2 regions of the Streptomyces sp. NBC_00690 genome follow, and region 2 is predicted to be linked to the other one. Evidence: riboswitches for the same ligand, from Rfam matches in the RefSeq annotation. Region 2 holds a riboswitch; the other holds the start of a gene.

Region 1 (7,710 bases), 4.4 Mb from region 2:
GAGGTAGCTCAGCGCGGCCTCGGTGAGGATGTTGGTCGGGATCATCAGCGTCGTGTAGACGGTGATCGGAGCCACCAGATTCGGCAGCAACTCCTTGAAGAGCACGTACCGCCGGCCAGCGCCCAGGCTGCGGGCGGCCTCGACGTACTCCTTCTCCCGCAGCGAGAGCGTCTGGCCGCGGACGATGCGACCGATGTAGGGCCATCCGAAGAAGCCGATGACCGCGACCAGGATCGCGATGCGGACGGTGCTTCCGGTCATCCCGAGCAGGTCGTTGGGAAGCACCGAGACCAGACAGATGATGAACAGCAGCTGCGGAAAGGCGAGCAGCATGTCCATCACCCGGCTGATGAGCGAGTCCGCCCAGCCTCCGAAGTACCCCGCGACGATGCCCAGCACGGTACCGAGGAGCACGGCGACCACAGCGGAGAGGAACGCCACGAGCAGGGAGATCCGGGCGCCGTAGATGACGCGGCTGAAGACGTCGCGACCGTTGTTGGGTTCGACTCCCAGGAGATGTTCGGAGCTGATGCCGCCGAACGCGCCGTGCGGAGTGCCGAACAGCGGGTTGATCTTGTCCTGGTGGAACTCGTTTGGCGGGTGCCCGAACAGGCTCACGATCAGCGGCGCGAAGACCGCGGTGAGCACCAGGAGGATGACAACGATGCCGCCTGCCAGGGCGAGCCGATCGCGCTTCAGACGGGACCAGGCGATCTGCCCCAGGGACCGGCCCTGGACCCGGGGGGCGGCGACAGCCGTGACATCGGCGGGCGGGGTTTCCTCCGCTTGCGCACTGGTGCCGTGCAGTGGTGCCGTCATCGTGGTGGGGACCCCTCTCGACCGGCGCTGACCGGCCCGTACCCGCCGCGCTAGCGGCTTCGTTCACAACATCTGGTGCGTGGTGGAGCCGGGGCACGGAAGGCGCGGATGCGACGCTCCGTACGCGAGGGCGAATTTGCCCTTGGAGCGGGAGTCTTCAATGGTCGCGCGATCAGCCGCCAGCCCTCCCGGGGAATGTTTGCTCAAACGTGATGCGCTGGCGTAACCCGTTATCCGGACGTCGGCACCGACTGAGCGGTCCATCAAATCCCATGAATACGCGCATAGTTGGTAGAGATCCCGCCATGTGGACGGAGGGGAGCCATTGGGATGGAGCGGAAGGGAACACCCGAGAGAGCGCTTTCAGGGCAGGTTCGAGCAGCACACCAAGAAGAGGTGGATTGGCTTTGATTCCCCTTATGCCGAGAAAATCACGCCATCAAGGGAGGAAAGGTTTGCGGAAGCGACGATCTGTGAAGGTGTCGTGGACCTGCGGTTAAGCTCCCGCGAAGGTCAAAGCTGAACCGACCGGTCCCGGCCATCTGGTGCAACTCGTTGCGGTCGTGGCACATCGGGATTGGCTGGATCTACGAGGTGGCGAGACGCGCACCACGGGTTCCCCTGACACCGAAAACGTCAGACGTCGGACAGTCCCGGGGAGACCGCGAAAAGAGATCAGGCCAATGCGCTGCCGAGAGGCATGGACCGGCCAACACGCTTCATTCGGGGAAAAGTCCGGGAGCGGATCCGGGACAAAAGCGGCGCCGTGCGCACGCTCGTACGGGTTCCGGCAGACGGCTCAGCGGGCCTGCGGCGGATAGCCGTAGCCGGCGGGGGCGGACCCCGCGCCATGGGCGTCGCGGTCGTAGAAGGGCCGGGCATTGGCCCGCAGCCACATCGTCACCGGGTCGTACTCGTCGGACATGGCGACCGTCGACACCGGCAGGCCGTCGGGCACCGCCGCGATCGACTGCTGCATCATCGCCCGCACCGCGTCCACCGACTGCCTGCTGGTGTCGTACAGATCGAGACCGATGGCGAGGTAGGGAGCGCCCAGCGCGGGTTGCACCCACACCCGGCGCAACGAGCGGATGGGCGCCGTCCGGTGGGCGTTCTGGGAGAGCAGGGCGTAGAAGTGCGGGATCTCGACCGCGGGGTCGGAGAGCCGCAACGGGCCGGCGGGCATCCGGTCGAGACCGGTGGCGATCCGCCGAAGGTCCGGCCAGGGAATACCGACGCCCCCGCCGGGCGCATGGGGGTTGAGCCAGATTCCCGCGCGCCCCGGGTAGAGGGCACGGGCGATGTCGATCCCGCCGACGACCTCGTGGGAGCGGTTCCAGCCGGAGGCGGCCAATTCCTGGGCCGAGGTGACGCAGGGGGCGTAGCCGACGCCGTCGATCTCCATGGAGCCGTACTGCGCGTCGTGGGAGCCCGGGGTGCCCTGCCAGAGCAACATCCAGACCCGCCCCTGTGCAGGGTCGGCCAGTGCCTTCAGCAATCCCTCGTACGCATCGAAGCGTCCGGGGATCACCTGGCGCAGCATGTGCTCGACGTGTCCGGCCGCCGCGGTGCCTGACGCGCTCACCCTGGTCCCCGCCCCTCATCTTCGACTGACGATCCGGCACGGCCTCCGCATCGGCGGGAGGCGGGGCCAGACCTCCAGCTTAATCTGCCCCGCCGACACCGACTTGACCGCGGCGGCTAGTACTCGTCCCGTCGGTAGAACGGACGCACCTTGGTCAGCATCCAGTCGACGACGGGGTCCTGCGTCGCGTCCAGGAGTACGAGGTTGACCGGCCAGCCGACCTGGACCCGGCCCAGTGCCCGACCCAGCGCGTCCAGCGGGGCGCTGTCGGTGGCTTCGAGCACTCCCGGGACCGCGAGTTGGACTCCGATGAAGAGAGCGGGCGGGTCGCCCTCGACGGAGGCGAGCGCCCGTCGTGCGGACAGGACGTCGCCCAGCGCTTGGAACTCGGCGGCTGCCGCGGCCAGGAAGTCGACCGGATCCTCCTGCCAGTCCGGTTCAAACAGTCGCACCCGGCCGCCTGCGGCCGGCCCGTCGAGGTGGGTGCGGCCGGTGCGGCAGAGTTCGGCGACGGCGGGCGGCGGGAAGGGCGCGCCCACCGTGCCCCCGGGGTTGACGGCGATGCCCAACTGGGGGGCGAGCCCGCGGGCGAAGTCCCGGGCGGGGGCGACGGTGAAGGACATATGGCTGCCGACGCAACTGAGGAACTGCTCCTCGGAGCTGAAGACGGGCACGAACGCGGCGCCGTCCAACTCCATCGTGGGGAGGTCGAGGTCACGGCTGTCCGGTGAGCCGCCGTTCGGAAGGGGGACCCACAGGGAACTGCGGCCGAGCACCTCGACCAGCCTGGCGCCCGCGCCGGGGGTGTCCAGGGAGGCGGCGAGTGCCTCTTCCAACTCGTTCGCCGGCCAGCCGCTGGCGTAGGAGTGCGGGTGTACGTGCTCTGGAATGCTCATCTGGTGGCTCTCTCCCCGGCTCGGCCGGTCATCCCACGGCTTGCCCTCAGACCCTAATGCCGAGCGGGCGGTGCGCCGTCCCCATCAGGGAAGAAGCCGGACAGGAAGGCGAAGAAGGCGACCGGTCTCACACCGGCTCCGGCTCCGGCTCCGAGGCCGAACGCGCCCGGCCCCAGCCGTGATCCACGGAACGACGCGACAGCCGCCTGGCCCTAGCCACCGAACGCGGTCGCCCCGCAGCCGCGCTCGACACCCCGACAACGCAGGGGACGCGGCGGACGTGGGAGCCGCAGCGGACGCGGCGGACGGGTGCGACACCGCCTAGCCGGCCGCCTCCATCGCGGTGAACCGCACGCTGGCCAGGCCCGCAGCCGCCGAACGGTCGAGCAGGACGGCCGAGGTGCAGCCGCTCGGGAGCCTCCCGGACTCGGCGTCGGCGATCAACCGGGAGGTGGCGCGCCGATGCCGGGCGAACGCATAGCCGGAGACCCCCCGGCCACGCTCCATCTGCCCCTGCCGGGCCACCTGCGGAGGCACGTCGAGCAGCACCAGGTGGAGGTTGCTGCCGCGCCGGCGCGCCTCCCTGGCCAACCAGCGCCGCACCCACGCCTGTGTACCGCAGTCGTGCACCACCACGCTCTCCCCCGAGCGCAGGGCGCGCCTGAGCCCCGCATAGTGCGAGTAGCGGACGAAGGGGCGGTAGATCGCGTAGGGCAGGAAGCGCGGCATCCGCAGCGCCCAACGGTCCCGGGCGTCCTGCGAGTCGATGCGGCTGCCGCTGGCCGCCCGACGGATCAGGGTCGACTTCCCGCTGCCGGGAAGTCCGGAGACGACGACCACGTCCCCCGCGGCGAAAAGCAGGCTACGGGGACTGCGCCCGGCGCGGTCCCGCAGATCTCGCAGCACCGGCGCGGTCGCCCCCAGGCGTGGTCGGGCGGACGCCTGTGGTCGAGGGGGCACCTGTGGTCGAACGGGCACCCCCGCCGTAGTGGCGTAGGCACTGGAGTGCTGCAACGTCATTACACCCTCCCCCATGTCAGTCACCACACACTTGCCCATGAAGCGTAAAGAAATGGTAATGGGAGGCAAGTTATTTGCCGCTGAGCCGCGCCCCAAAACACGGTCGGGGATCGGACGATGGCCGAAGAACGCGCCTCGACCACGGAAGATCCACGAGCTCCCCGCCCCCCACCGGGCCGAGATGCGTGTAATGATGTGCCCGCCAACTCCATACCGGCCGTTCGAATCCACGCGGGAGAGTCCCGGGCACTATGTGCCGGGCGCCGAAGGAGCAAGTTCCTCCCTTGAATCTCTCAGGCCCCGTACCGCGTGTGATGAGGCAGATCTGAAAAGCGAGCCGCCCCGGCGGCTCCACCCAAGGTGCAAGTCATGACCACCTGAGTGCGTGGTCGTGACGAACCTCTCAGGTTCCGATGACAGATGGGGAGGACCGTCCTCATCGGCCATGCCCTGGGAGCCCCGTCCATGAGCAATACCCCCCGTCGTACTGCCCTCGATGCACTGCATCGTTCGCTGGGCGCGACCATGACCGACTTCGCGGGCTGGGACATGCCCCTGCGGTACGCGAGCGAGCGCGACGAGCACAACGCCGTCCGCACCCGCGCCGGCCTCTTCGACCTCTCGCACATGGGCGAGATCACGATCACGGGTCCCGGGGCCGCCGATCTGCTCGACCACGCGCTGGTGGGGAACATCGGCTCGGTCGCCGTCGGCCGCGCCCGCTACACCATGATCTGCCGCGAGGACGGCGGCATCCTGGACGACCTGATCGTCTACCGGCTCGGGGAGACCGAGTACCTGGTGGTCGCCAACGCCGGGAACGCCCAGGTCGTCCTGGACGCGATCACCGAGCGGGCCGCCGGCTTCGACGCTTCCGTCCGGGACGACCGGGACGCATACGCGCTGCTCGCCATCCAGGGACCGGAGTCCGCGGGCATCCTGAAGTCGGTCACGGACGCCGACCTCGACGGTCTGAAGTACTACGCGGGCCTGCCCGGTACGGTCGCCGGGCATCCCGCCCTGATCGCGCGCACCGGTTACACGGGCGAGGACGGTTTCGAGCTGTTCGTGGCGCCCGAGCACGCCGAGGACCTGTGGCGGGCGCTGACCGGGGCCGGGGAGGCCGCGGGCCTGGTGCCGTGCGGACTCTCCTGCCGCGACACCCTGCGCCTGGAGGCGGGGATGCCGCTGTACGGGCATGAGCTGACGGATGCACTCACCCCCTTCGACGCCGGTCTCGGCCGGGTGGTGAAGTTCGAGAAGACCTCCAACGAGGGGCGCTTCATCGGCCGTGAGGCCCTGGCCGCAGCCGCCGAACGCGCCGAGAGCGCTCCGCCGCGCAAGCTCGTCGGTCTGATCGCCGAGGGCCGCCGGGTCCCGCGCGCCGGCATGTCCGTGGTCGCGGACGGCCGCGTGATCGGCGAGGTGACCTCCGGAGCCCCCTCCCCCACCCTGGGCAAGCCCATCGCCATGGCGTACGTGGACGCGGCCCATGCCGCTGCCGGCACCGCGGGTGTGGGCGTCGACATCCGCGGCACGCACGAGCCGTACGAGGTCGTCGCGCTGCCCTTCTACAAGCGCCAGAAGTGAGCGACGGAAGTAGCGTCGACAACACCCCCCGGGAGCCACTGGGCACCCGGCACGTCCGCCGCCGTCTCGGCAGGTGGCCATCCGTTCACCAGCACGTTCCGCGTACAGGAGAATCCTCGTCATGAGCAACCCCCAGCAGCTGCGCTACAGCAAGGAACACGAGTGGCTGTCGGCCGCCGAGGACGGCGTGTCGACGATCGGCATCACCGAGTTCGCGGCCAATGCACTCGGTGACGTCGTCTTCGCCCAGCTCCCGGCGGTGGGCGACACGGTCACCGCCGGCGAGACCTGCGGCGAACTGGAGTCGACCAAGTCGGTCAGCGATCTGTACTCCCCGGTCACGGGTGAGGTCACGGAGATCAACCAGAACGTCGTGGACGACCCTTCGCTGGTGAACACCGCCCCCTTCGAGGGCGGCTGGCTCTTCAAGGTGCGCGTCAGCGGGGAGCAGGACGAACTGCTCTCGGCCGACGAGTACGCCGCCTTCTCCAGCAGCTGATGGGGCTCCGGCCGACCCGAGCGGTCGGCCGGCTCGCGCAAGTCACCGACCACGACCCCGACAGGGACTTCGAGATGTCGCTTCTCAACACCCCTCTCCACGAGCTGGACCCGGACGTCGCCGCAGCCGTCGACGCCGAGCTCCACCGCCAGCAGTCGACCCTGGAAATGATCGCCTCGGAGAACTTCGCTCCGATCGCGGTGATGGAGGCCCAGGGCTCGGTCCTCACCAACAAGTACGCCGAGGGCTACCCCGGTCGCCGCTACTACGGCGGCTGTGAGCACGTCGACGTCGTCGAGCAGATCGCGATCGACCGCATCAAGGAGCTCTTCGGCGCCGAGCACGCCAATGTGCAGCCCCACTCGGGCGCCCAGGCGAATGCGGCGGCGATGTTCGCGCTGCTCAAGCCGGGCGACACCATCATGGGTCTGAACCTCGCCCACGGCGGGCACCTGACCCACGGAATGAAGATCAACTTCTCCGGCAAGCTCTACAACGTGGTCGCGTACCACGTGGACGCCACCGGCCGGGTCGACATGGCCGAGGTCGAGAAGCTCGCCAAGGAGTCCCAGCCGAAGCTGATCGTCGCCGGCTGGTCGGCCTACCCGCGCCAGCTGGACTTCGCCGCCTTCCGCCGCATCGCGGACGAGGTCGGGGCGTATCTGATGGTCGACATGGCGCACTTCGCCGGTCTGGTCGCGGCCGGTCTGCACCCGAACCCGGTGCCGCACGCCCATGTCGTGACCACGACCACGCACAAGACCCTCGGCGGCCCCCGCGGTGGTGTGATCCTCTCCACCGCCGACCTGGCCAAGAAGATCAATTCCGCGGTCTTCCCCGGTCAGCAGGGCGGCCCGCTGGAGCATGTGATCGCCGCGAAGGCGGTCTCGTTCAAGGTGGCGGCCTCCGACGAGTTCAAGGAGCGCCAGCAGCGCACCTTGGACGGGGCCCGCATCCTCGCCGAGCGACTGATCCAGGACGACGTCACCGAGCACGGTGTCTCCGTGCTCTCCGGCGGTACCGACGTCCATCTGGTCCTGGTCGACCTGCGCAACTCCGAGCTGGACGGCCAGCAGGCCGAGGACCGCCTCCACGAGGTCGGGATCACGGTCAACCGCAACGCCATCCCGAACGACCCCCGGCCGCCGATGGTGACCTCGGGCCTGCGGATCGGCACCCCGGCGCTGGCCACCCGCGGTTTCCAGACGGACGACTTCCGCGAGGTGGCGGACATCATCGCCGCCGCGCTCAAGCCGACCTACGACACCGAGTCCCTGCGGGCCCGGGTGTCCGAGCTCGCC
Region 2 (7,710 bases):
TCAGGACGGCCGAAACCATCGTGAGCGCCCCGTGACCGTTCGGTCGCGGGGCGCTTTCTGCTCCCGTCCGGACTAGCCCGTACCGGCCCCCCTGAACCACCCGAAAGGACAATGGAGTTGGGCTGAACCGTCCGGCTGGGTGATACGTCCTTAACCAGTAAGACGAGGTGCCGCGAAATCCCTGCGGATTCTCGTCCGTGGGGCAACACTGGGAACGGACCGACAGATACGGGGGCGGCCATGAACTCCTCATCGAGCCGCAGGACACTCATCACATCAGAGCGAAAGATCCCGCCCATGTGCCAGCATCAGCCACCCTGCCCGACATCCGACTCAGCCGATCGGGACGCGGCGCGTCTCGTGGCGCACCATCCCGAACAGGGCTGGAGCCTGCTGTGCAATGGCGTGCTCCTCTTCGAGGACACCGGTGAGCTGCTGCCGAACGGCCAGATCATCGCACCCCAGCGCCAGTCGAGGACGGCCGCCTGACCCGCCGTACATCCGACGGCATTCGCCGTCGGGTCCACCCCCCCACGGCGGTAGCGACGCCGCGAACGTCATCGTCGAGTACGTGTGCTGGCCGTGCCCGTACCCGCCGAACCATCGGGGCCGGCCGGAGGAATCCCTCCGTACCGGCCCCGAACCCTGTCCGGGCCGGGCTCAGGCGTCGTACTCGTCCAGCGGCGGGCAGGAACAGACCAGGTTCCGGTCGCCGAAGGCACCGTCGATCCGGCGGACCGGCGGCCAGTACTTGTCCGCCGTGCTCACGCCCGCGGGAAAGACCGCTTCGTCACGGCTGTAGGCGTGGTCCCACTCACCGCCGAGAGCAGCCGCGGTGTGCGGGGCATTGCACAGCGGGTTGTCGTCAGCGGGCCACTCGCCCGCCGCAACCTTCTCGATCTCGCTGCGGATGGCGATCATCGCGGCGCAGAAGCGGTCGATCTCGCTCAGGTCCTCGCTCTCCGTGGGCTCGATCATCAAGGTGCCCGCGACGGGGAAGGACATCGTCGGGGCGTGGAAGCCGTAGTCGATCAGCCGCTTGGCGATGTCGTCGACACTGACGCCGGTCGCCTTCGACAGCGGGCGCAGATCCACGATGCACTCATGCGCGACGAGCCCCGCGGGCCCGGTGTAGAGCACCGGGTAGTGCGGCTCCAGCCGCTTGGCGATGTAGTTGGCCGCGAGCACGGCGACCTGGGTTGCGCGCTTGAGCCCCTCGCCACCCATCAGTCGCACGTACGCCCAGGAGATCGGCAGGATTCCGGCCGAACCCCACGGCGCGGCTGAGATCGGACCCACTCCGGTCTCGGGTCCGGCGCTCGGCTGGAGCGGGTGGTTGGGGAGGTACGGAGCGAGGTGGGAGCGCACGGCGACCGGTCCTACGCCGGGGCCACCGCCGCCGTGCGGGATGCAGAAGGTCTTGTGCAGGTTCAGATGCGACACATCGCCGCCGAACTCGCCGGGCTTGGCGAGCCCCACCAGCGCATTCAGGTTGGCGCCGTCGACGTACACCTGACCGCCCGCCGCATGGACCTGCGCGCAGATGTCGGCCACGTGCTCCTCGAACACCCCGTGGGTGGAGGGGTAGGTGATCATCAGCACGGAGAGCTCGTCGCGGTACTGCTCGATCTTGGCCCGGAGGTCGGCGACGTCGATCTCTCCGTCATCGGCGGTCTTGACCACGACAACCTTCATGCCCGCCATCACGGCGCTGGCCGCATTGGTGCCGTGCGCCGAGGAGGGGATCAGACAGACCGTGCGCTGCTCGTCGCCGTTCGCCCGGTGGTAGGCGCGCACCGCGAGCAGTCCGGCCAGTTCGCCCTGGGAACCGGCATTGGGCTGGATGGACACCTTGTCGTAGCCGGTTACCTCGGCCAAGCGCTCCTCCAGTTCACGGATGAGCGTGAGGTAGCCGGCTGCCTGCTCGATGGGGGCGAAGGGGTGGATCTGCCCGAACTCGGGCCAGGTCACCGGCTCCATCTCGGTGGTGGCGTTCAGCTTCATGGTGCAGGAGCCGAGCGGGATCATGCCTCGATCCAGGGCGTAGTCACGATCGGCGAGCCGCCGCAGGTAGCGCAGCATCGCAGTCTCGGAACGGTGCTCATGGAACACCGGGTGGGTGAGGAAATCGCCGCTGCGCAGCAGGGCCTGCGGCAGGGCTTCCTCGGCGACGGCGTCGAGGGCGTCGAGGTCCGCCTCGACACCGAAGGCGGCCCACACGGCGATGATGTTGGCGCGGGTGGTGGTCTCGTCGCAGGCGACGGAGACGTGCGACTCGTCGACGAGGTGCAGGTTGACCCCGTCTTCGCGGGCAGCGGAGACGACGGCACCCGCACGGCCGGGGGCTCGCACGGTCAGGGTGTCGAAGTAGGCATCGTGGACGATCTCGACACCGCCGGCCGCCAACCCTGCGGCGAGGAGCGTGGCATACCGGTGGGTCCGGTGGGCGATCGCCCGCAGTCCGTCCGGGCCGTGGTACACCGCGTACATACCGGCCATCACAGCCAGCAGCACCTGTGCGGTACAGATGTTGCTGGTGGCCTTCTCCCGGCGAATGTGCTGCTCACGGGTCTGAAGGGCAAGTCGGTACGCCTTGTTGCCATCGGCGTCGACGGAGACGCCGACGAGCCGTCCGGGCAGGCTGCGCGCGAACTTCTCGCGTACGGCCATGTAGCCGGCGTGCGGTCCGCCGAAGCCCATGGGGACGCCGAAGCGCTGGGTGGTGCCGATGGCGATGTCGGCGCCGATCTCGCCGGGAGGCGTGAGCAGCGTGAGCGCGAGGAGGTCGGCGGCGACGGTGACGATCGCACCGAGGCCGTGGGCCTGCTCGATGACAGGCGCGAGGTCGCGCACGGCTCCGGAGGCACCCGGGTACTGGAGGAGCACGCCGAAGACACCGCGCTCGGCGATGGCTGCGGGGATGCCGTTGCCGAGGTCAGCGGTGACGACCTCGACACCGGTCGGTTCTGCGCGGGTCTGGATCACCGCGAGGGTCTGGGGCAGGACGTCGGCATCGACCAGGAAGACGCCGTTCTTGACCTTGCCCACCCGCCGCGCCAGGGACATCGCCTCGGCTGCTGCCGTGCCCTCGTCGAGCAGGGAGGCGCCCGAGGTGGGCAGACCGGTCAGATCGGCGACGACGGTCTGGAAGTTCAACAGGGCTTCGAGCCGCCCCTGGGAGATCTCGGGCTGGTACGGCGTGTACGCGGTGTACCAGGAGGGGTTCTCCATCACGTTGCGGAGGATGACCGGCGGGGTGAACGTGCCGTAGTAGCCGAGACCGATCATCGGCGCCAGCACCTTGTTGCGCTCGGCGAGGGAGCGCAGTTCGCTCAGCACCTCGGCCTCCGACCGCCCCTCCGGCAGGGCGAGCGCCTCCGTGCTCTTGATCACCTCGGGGACGGCAGCGGCGGTCAGCTCGTCCAGCGAGCCGTATCCCACCTGCGCCAACATCTTGGCCTGGGCCGCGGTGTCCGGCCCGATGTGGCGCTGCTCGAAGGGGGTGCCTCGCTCCAGCTGTGCGAGCGGAGTGCGGTTGGCGGTCATGTAGGAGGCCTCCTGGTCTGACGCGACCTGCGAGGGGCATCACACGGATGCCCTGGACGGCCTCCCCCTCTGTCATCTCAACCTGAGAGTTTCACCGGATCGCCGAACAGCAGCGTTCCGGCTTTCACCGTCGGTGAGAGCGGATGCCGTCCGACGCCCGCCCTGCTTTCCAGAGTGACCTCGTCCACGCGGTACAGGTGCCTGAGAGATTCCGGGGAGGATTTGCTCCTTCGGCGCCACCGTCGTCCTTCCGGTGGACTCTCCCGCGCGGGGTCAACAGCCGCTAGTCAGCCTACCAGCGCGTCTTCTCGGCAATCGCTCAAGTGGCCGACACCGACTTTGTGCCCTTTCGTGTTTTTTAGTGGTCCATGGAGCAGTTTGCCAACATATGGAGGACTCGTGCAGACCGATATCGATCCGCGCAGCCTGATCGGCCGCAAGGCGTTCGACCGCAACGGTGCCAAGATCGGAACGGTGGACGAGGTGTACCTCGACGACGCCACCGGTGCACCCGAATGGGCGGCCGTACGCACCGGACTCTTCAGCAGGGACGCCTTCGTCCCGCTGGAGCCGAGCACCTTCGCCGACGACGTCCTGCGGGTGCCCTACGAGCGCTCGCTGATCAAGGACGCACCGGATTTCGGTGTGGGCAGGCACCTCTCCCCCGAACAGGAACTCCAGCTCTACCACCACTACGGGCTCGAACTGTCCTCGGCACCGGAGACGCCAGCCCCCCCGCCCTCCCCAGCCGGGGAGGAGCCCTCGACCGACCGCTCCTTCGGTCGTATCGCCGGCCGCGAGGACGAGGGCACCTGACCGGCCCGACCTGCGCTGCTCCCCTCATCCGCCTGCCCGCCGCCGACCAGGGGCAACGGATCGGCCGGCATGAGCTCGGGATCGTCCACCCGGAACGTGCGCACGCGCCCCGGAGGCGAACCCGGCTGCTCGAACCGCACGGTGACTCGACCCAGACCACTGCCCTGGACCCATCCCGGCCCGTACTCGGTGTGGTGCACATCGTGACCGGCCGACCAGCGACGCTCGGCGAGCACTGATCCCACCGGCTCCCCTGCGGTCTCCATGGACGCACCGACCCCGCTCTCCCGCTCACCCGAATCGGCCGTGCCGTCGTGGACGCCTCCCTTGGCCGCCCCCTCCCCGACATCCGGAGGTCGGGAAGCTCCGCCGACCGCACCCGCCGACCGGACAGCATCGGCTTCCGAAGGCCCGGGCCCTCGGGACGTCTCCCGCTCATCCCTGGAGCTCGATCTGTGGGCCGCACCGCTGCCGGACTGCTCGCCGGAGGACCGCACGGGCGACCCGTCCGGCGGTACGGGAGCCGGCGAACGCCCGCCTTCCTGCTCGGACCGCTCGAAAGGCGCCCGATCCGGCGGGCGAACGCTCCCACCCGCCCCCTCAACGCGTCCACCGCCACGAGGGTCCGCGTCCGTTTCACCTCCCGCGGACTCTCTCTCCTCCCGGGCCGTGGTCGCCTGCGCGAACAGATCCTCCTGGGTGTAGTCGGCGAGCCCGGTCACCCCCACCCCCAGCAGCCGCACCCCGCCCGTCGTGTCCACGCCTTCCAGGAGACGACCGGCGGCCTCCCGCACCACGACCGGGTCGTCGGTCGGTCCGCGTAGGGTCTCCGACCTGGTGAGTGTCGAGAAGTCATAGCGCCGGACCTTCAGCACGATGGTGCGCCCCGAATGTCCGGACGACCTCAACCGCCGTACGCAGCGCTCGGCGAGCCGCTCCACCTCGGCCCTGATCCTGGTCCGGTCGTGGAGATCGACATCGAAGGTGTCCTCCACCGAGACCGATTTCGTGTCCCGCTCGGCGACCACGGGTCGATCGTCGTGTCCCAGCGCCATCCGGTGGATCGCCGAACCGTGCGCCTTGCCCAGCAGCCGTACCAGTTCGTCTTCCCCGGCCGCGGCGAGGTCGGAGCAGATCGTGATCCCCGCCCGCCGCAGATGCTCGCCGGTGGCCGGTCCCACCCCGGGCAAGGTCCGCACCGGCAAAGGAGCGAGCAGTTCGCGCTCGGTGCCCGGCTCGATCAGGACCAGTCCGTCGGGCTTGGCCTGCTCCGACCCGATCTTCGCCAGCATCTTGGAGCCCGCGAGCCCGACCGAACCCGCGAGCCCGGTCGCCGCGAGGATGTCGGCGCGCAGCGCCTCACCGGCGGCTCGCGCGGATCGCGCGTCATCGGCGGATCCACCCGCCTCCAGATCGACGAACGCCTCGTCCAGGCTCAGGGGCTCCACCAGGGGGGACAGTCGACCCAAGAGCTCCATGACCTGCTCGCTGACCGCCCGGTAGAGGGAGAACCTGGGCACCAGATAGGCGGCATTCGGAGCGAGCCGACGGGCGTACGCCATGGGCATCGCCGAGTGCACCCCGAAGCGACGGGCTTCGTACGAGGCGGTCGCCACCACCCCGCGCGGTCCGAGCCCGCCGACGATCACGGGTTTTCCGCGCAGGCTGGGCTTGGCCGCCTGCTCCACTGCCGCGTAGAAGGCGTCCATGTCGAGATGGAGGATCGTCGGAACGGATCTCACATCTCCGATGCTGCCTCACGCCTGTGACAACGAGGTCGGACAGCACCGCCGCCCGAGCGGAAAGACATCGGAAAGCTACGCGGCCCGCCGCCCGGATCGGACGGAATCAGACCGCACGGTCCCGTCTGCGCCGGGCCAACTCATCCATCGGATGGTTGCCGACGAGGGTCTCCCCCGTGTCGATCCGCTCCCCGTGCAGCTGTGACAGGGCCGCCTCGACATCGCGCCACACAACGCCCACGGCGATGCCGAAGATGCCCTGGCCACCTTGGAGCAGGTCGACGACCTCGTCGGGCGAGGAGCACTCGTAGACCGTTGCTCCGTCGCTCATCAAGGTCATGCGCTCCAGATCGCCCACGCCACGGGTACGCAGGTGCCGCACGGCGGCGCGAATGTTCTGAAGGGCCACACCCGTGTCCAGGAAACGCTTGACGATCTTCAGGGTGACCACGTCACGGAAGCTGTAGAGCCGCTGAGCCCCCGATCCATGGGACGCACGGACACTGGGCTCGACCAGACCGGTGCGCGCCCAGTAGTCGAGTTGTCGATAGGTGATTCCGGCCGCCGCACATGCGGTCGGCCCGCGATAGCCGATTTCCTCCGCCGATGACTCCGACGCACTCTCCTGGAGCGGAAACAGCCCGCTCTCCCCCAGACGTCGGCCGAGGGCGCCCCCAACCGCACCGTCGCCGCTACTTCTCACGCCGACCTCCTCCTTGACCTGCCCACTCGAAAGGTAGGCAGTCACCAGGGGTGCGTCAACGATCGCCACACTCGGCACGCCGAGTGATAATCACCCTGAGAGTGGTTTCCCATGCCCCAATTCGGGGAAAGGCTACTCGAATGGCCCCAAAACGCCATGCTGACGTGCCCTCTGGACCGAGAACACGCAAGAGGCGCAGAGGCTTCCGCAGCGCCACTCACGGGCACACCATCAGCAACGAACCGTCACTGACTGTTGGTGCCGAAGTCCTCCGGAGAGATCTGGTCGAGGAACTCGCGGAACTTCTCCACCTCGTCCTCCTGCTCATCAGGAATGGCGATCCCCGCGTCGTCCAGCACCCCGTCACTGCCGAAGATCGGCGTACCGGTGCGCAGCGCGAGCGCTATGGCGTCCGACGGACGCGCGCTCACCTCGACTCCGCTGGCGAACACCAGCTCCGCATAGAAGACCCCTTCGCGCAGGTCGGTGATGCGGACCTCGGTGAGTTCCTGCCCCACCGCCTCCAGCACGTCCTTGAACAGGTCGTGCGTCAGCGGCCTGGCAGGGGCCATGCCCTGCTGGGCGAAAGCAATGGCGGTCGCCTCCCCGGGACCGATCCAGATGGGGAGGTACCGATCGCCTCCCACTTCACGCAGGAGCACGATCGGTTGGTTGGAGGGCATTTCCACCCGGACACCCACAACGTCGAGCTCGTTCACACAGCAACCCTAGGACGTGCCCGACCCCTTTGGGTAGTCGGGCACGTCCAAGATCAGTCAAGACGTACCCCGAGGGCCGCCCGCATCAGGGCCGCATGCAGCCGTACCGACAGGGTTGCCAGCTCGTTCGCGGTGGCCTCCGCATGGGCTCTGGTCTGCGGGTTGCGATGCCGCCGCAAGGGTG

What was found. Region 2 has a riboswitch for glycine ahead of gcvP (aminomethyl-transferring glycine dehydrogenase). Riboswitches for the same ligand answer to the same signal wherever they lie in the genome.
Region 1: it holds a riboswitch for glycine, as region 2 does, so the genes downstream of both, gcvT (glycine cleavage system aminomethyltransferase GcvT) here and gcvP (aminomethyl-transferring glycine dehydrogenase) in region 2, are expected to answer to the same signal.

Annotation. Positions count from the first base shown of each region.
Region 1 is NZ_CP109009.1:6,076,954-6,084,663, reverse strand. It holds gene OID54_RS26785 (ABC transporter permease) at 1-819, opposite strand, end outside; gene OID54_RS26780 (enhanced serine sensitivity protein SseB C-terminal domain-containing protein) at 1,619-2,404, opposite strand; gene OID54_RS26775 (enhanced serine sensitivity protein SseB) at 2,521-3,300, opposite strand; gene OID54_RS26770 (AAA family ATPase) at 3,622-4,320, opposite strand; glycine riboswitch at 4,543-4,638, shown strand; gene gcvT (glycine cleavage system aminomethyltransferase GcvT) at 4,786-5,910, shown strand; gene gcvH (glycine cleavage system protein GcvH) at 6,032-6,409, shown strand; gene glyA (serine hydroxymethyltransferase) at 6,484-7,710, shown strand, end outside.
Region 2 is NZ_CP109009.1:1,646,202-1,653,911, forward strand. It holds gene OID54_RS07225 (DUF5999 family protein) at 298-489, shown strand; gene gcvP (aminomethyl-transferring glycine dehydrogenase) at 661-3,546, opposite strand; glycine riboswitch at 3,726-3,822, opposite strand; gene OID54_RS07235 (PRC-barrel domain-containing protein) at 3,946-4,362, shown strand; partial or broken gene OID54_RS07240 (DNA polymerase IV) at 4,974-6,104, opposite strand; gene OID54_RS07245 (MerR family transcriptional regulator) at 6,211-6,759, opposite strand; gene OID54_RS07250 (bifunctional nuclease family protein) at 7,053-7,526, opposite strand; gene ftsR (transcriptional regulator FtsR) at 7,580-7,710, opposite strand, start outside.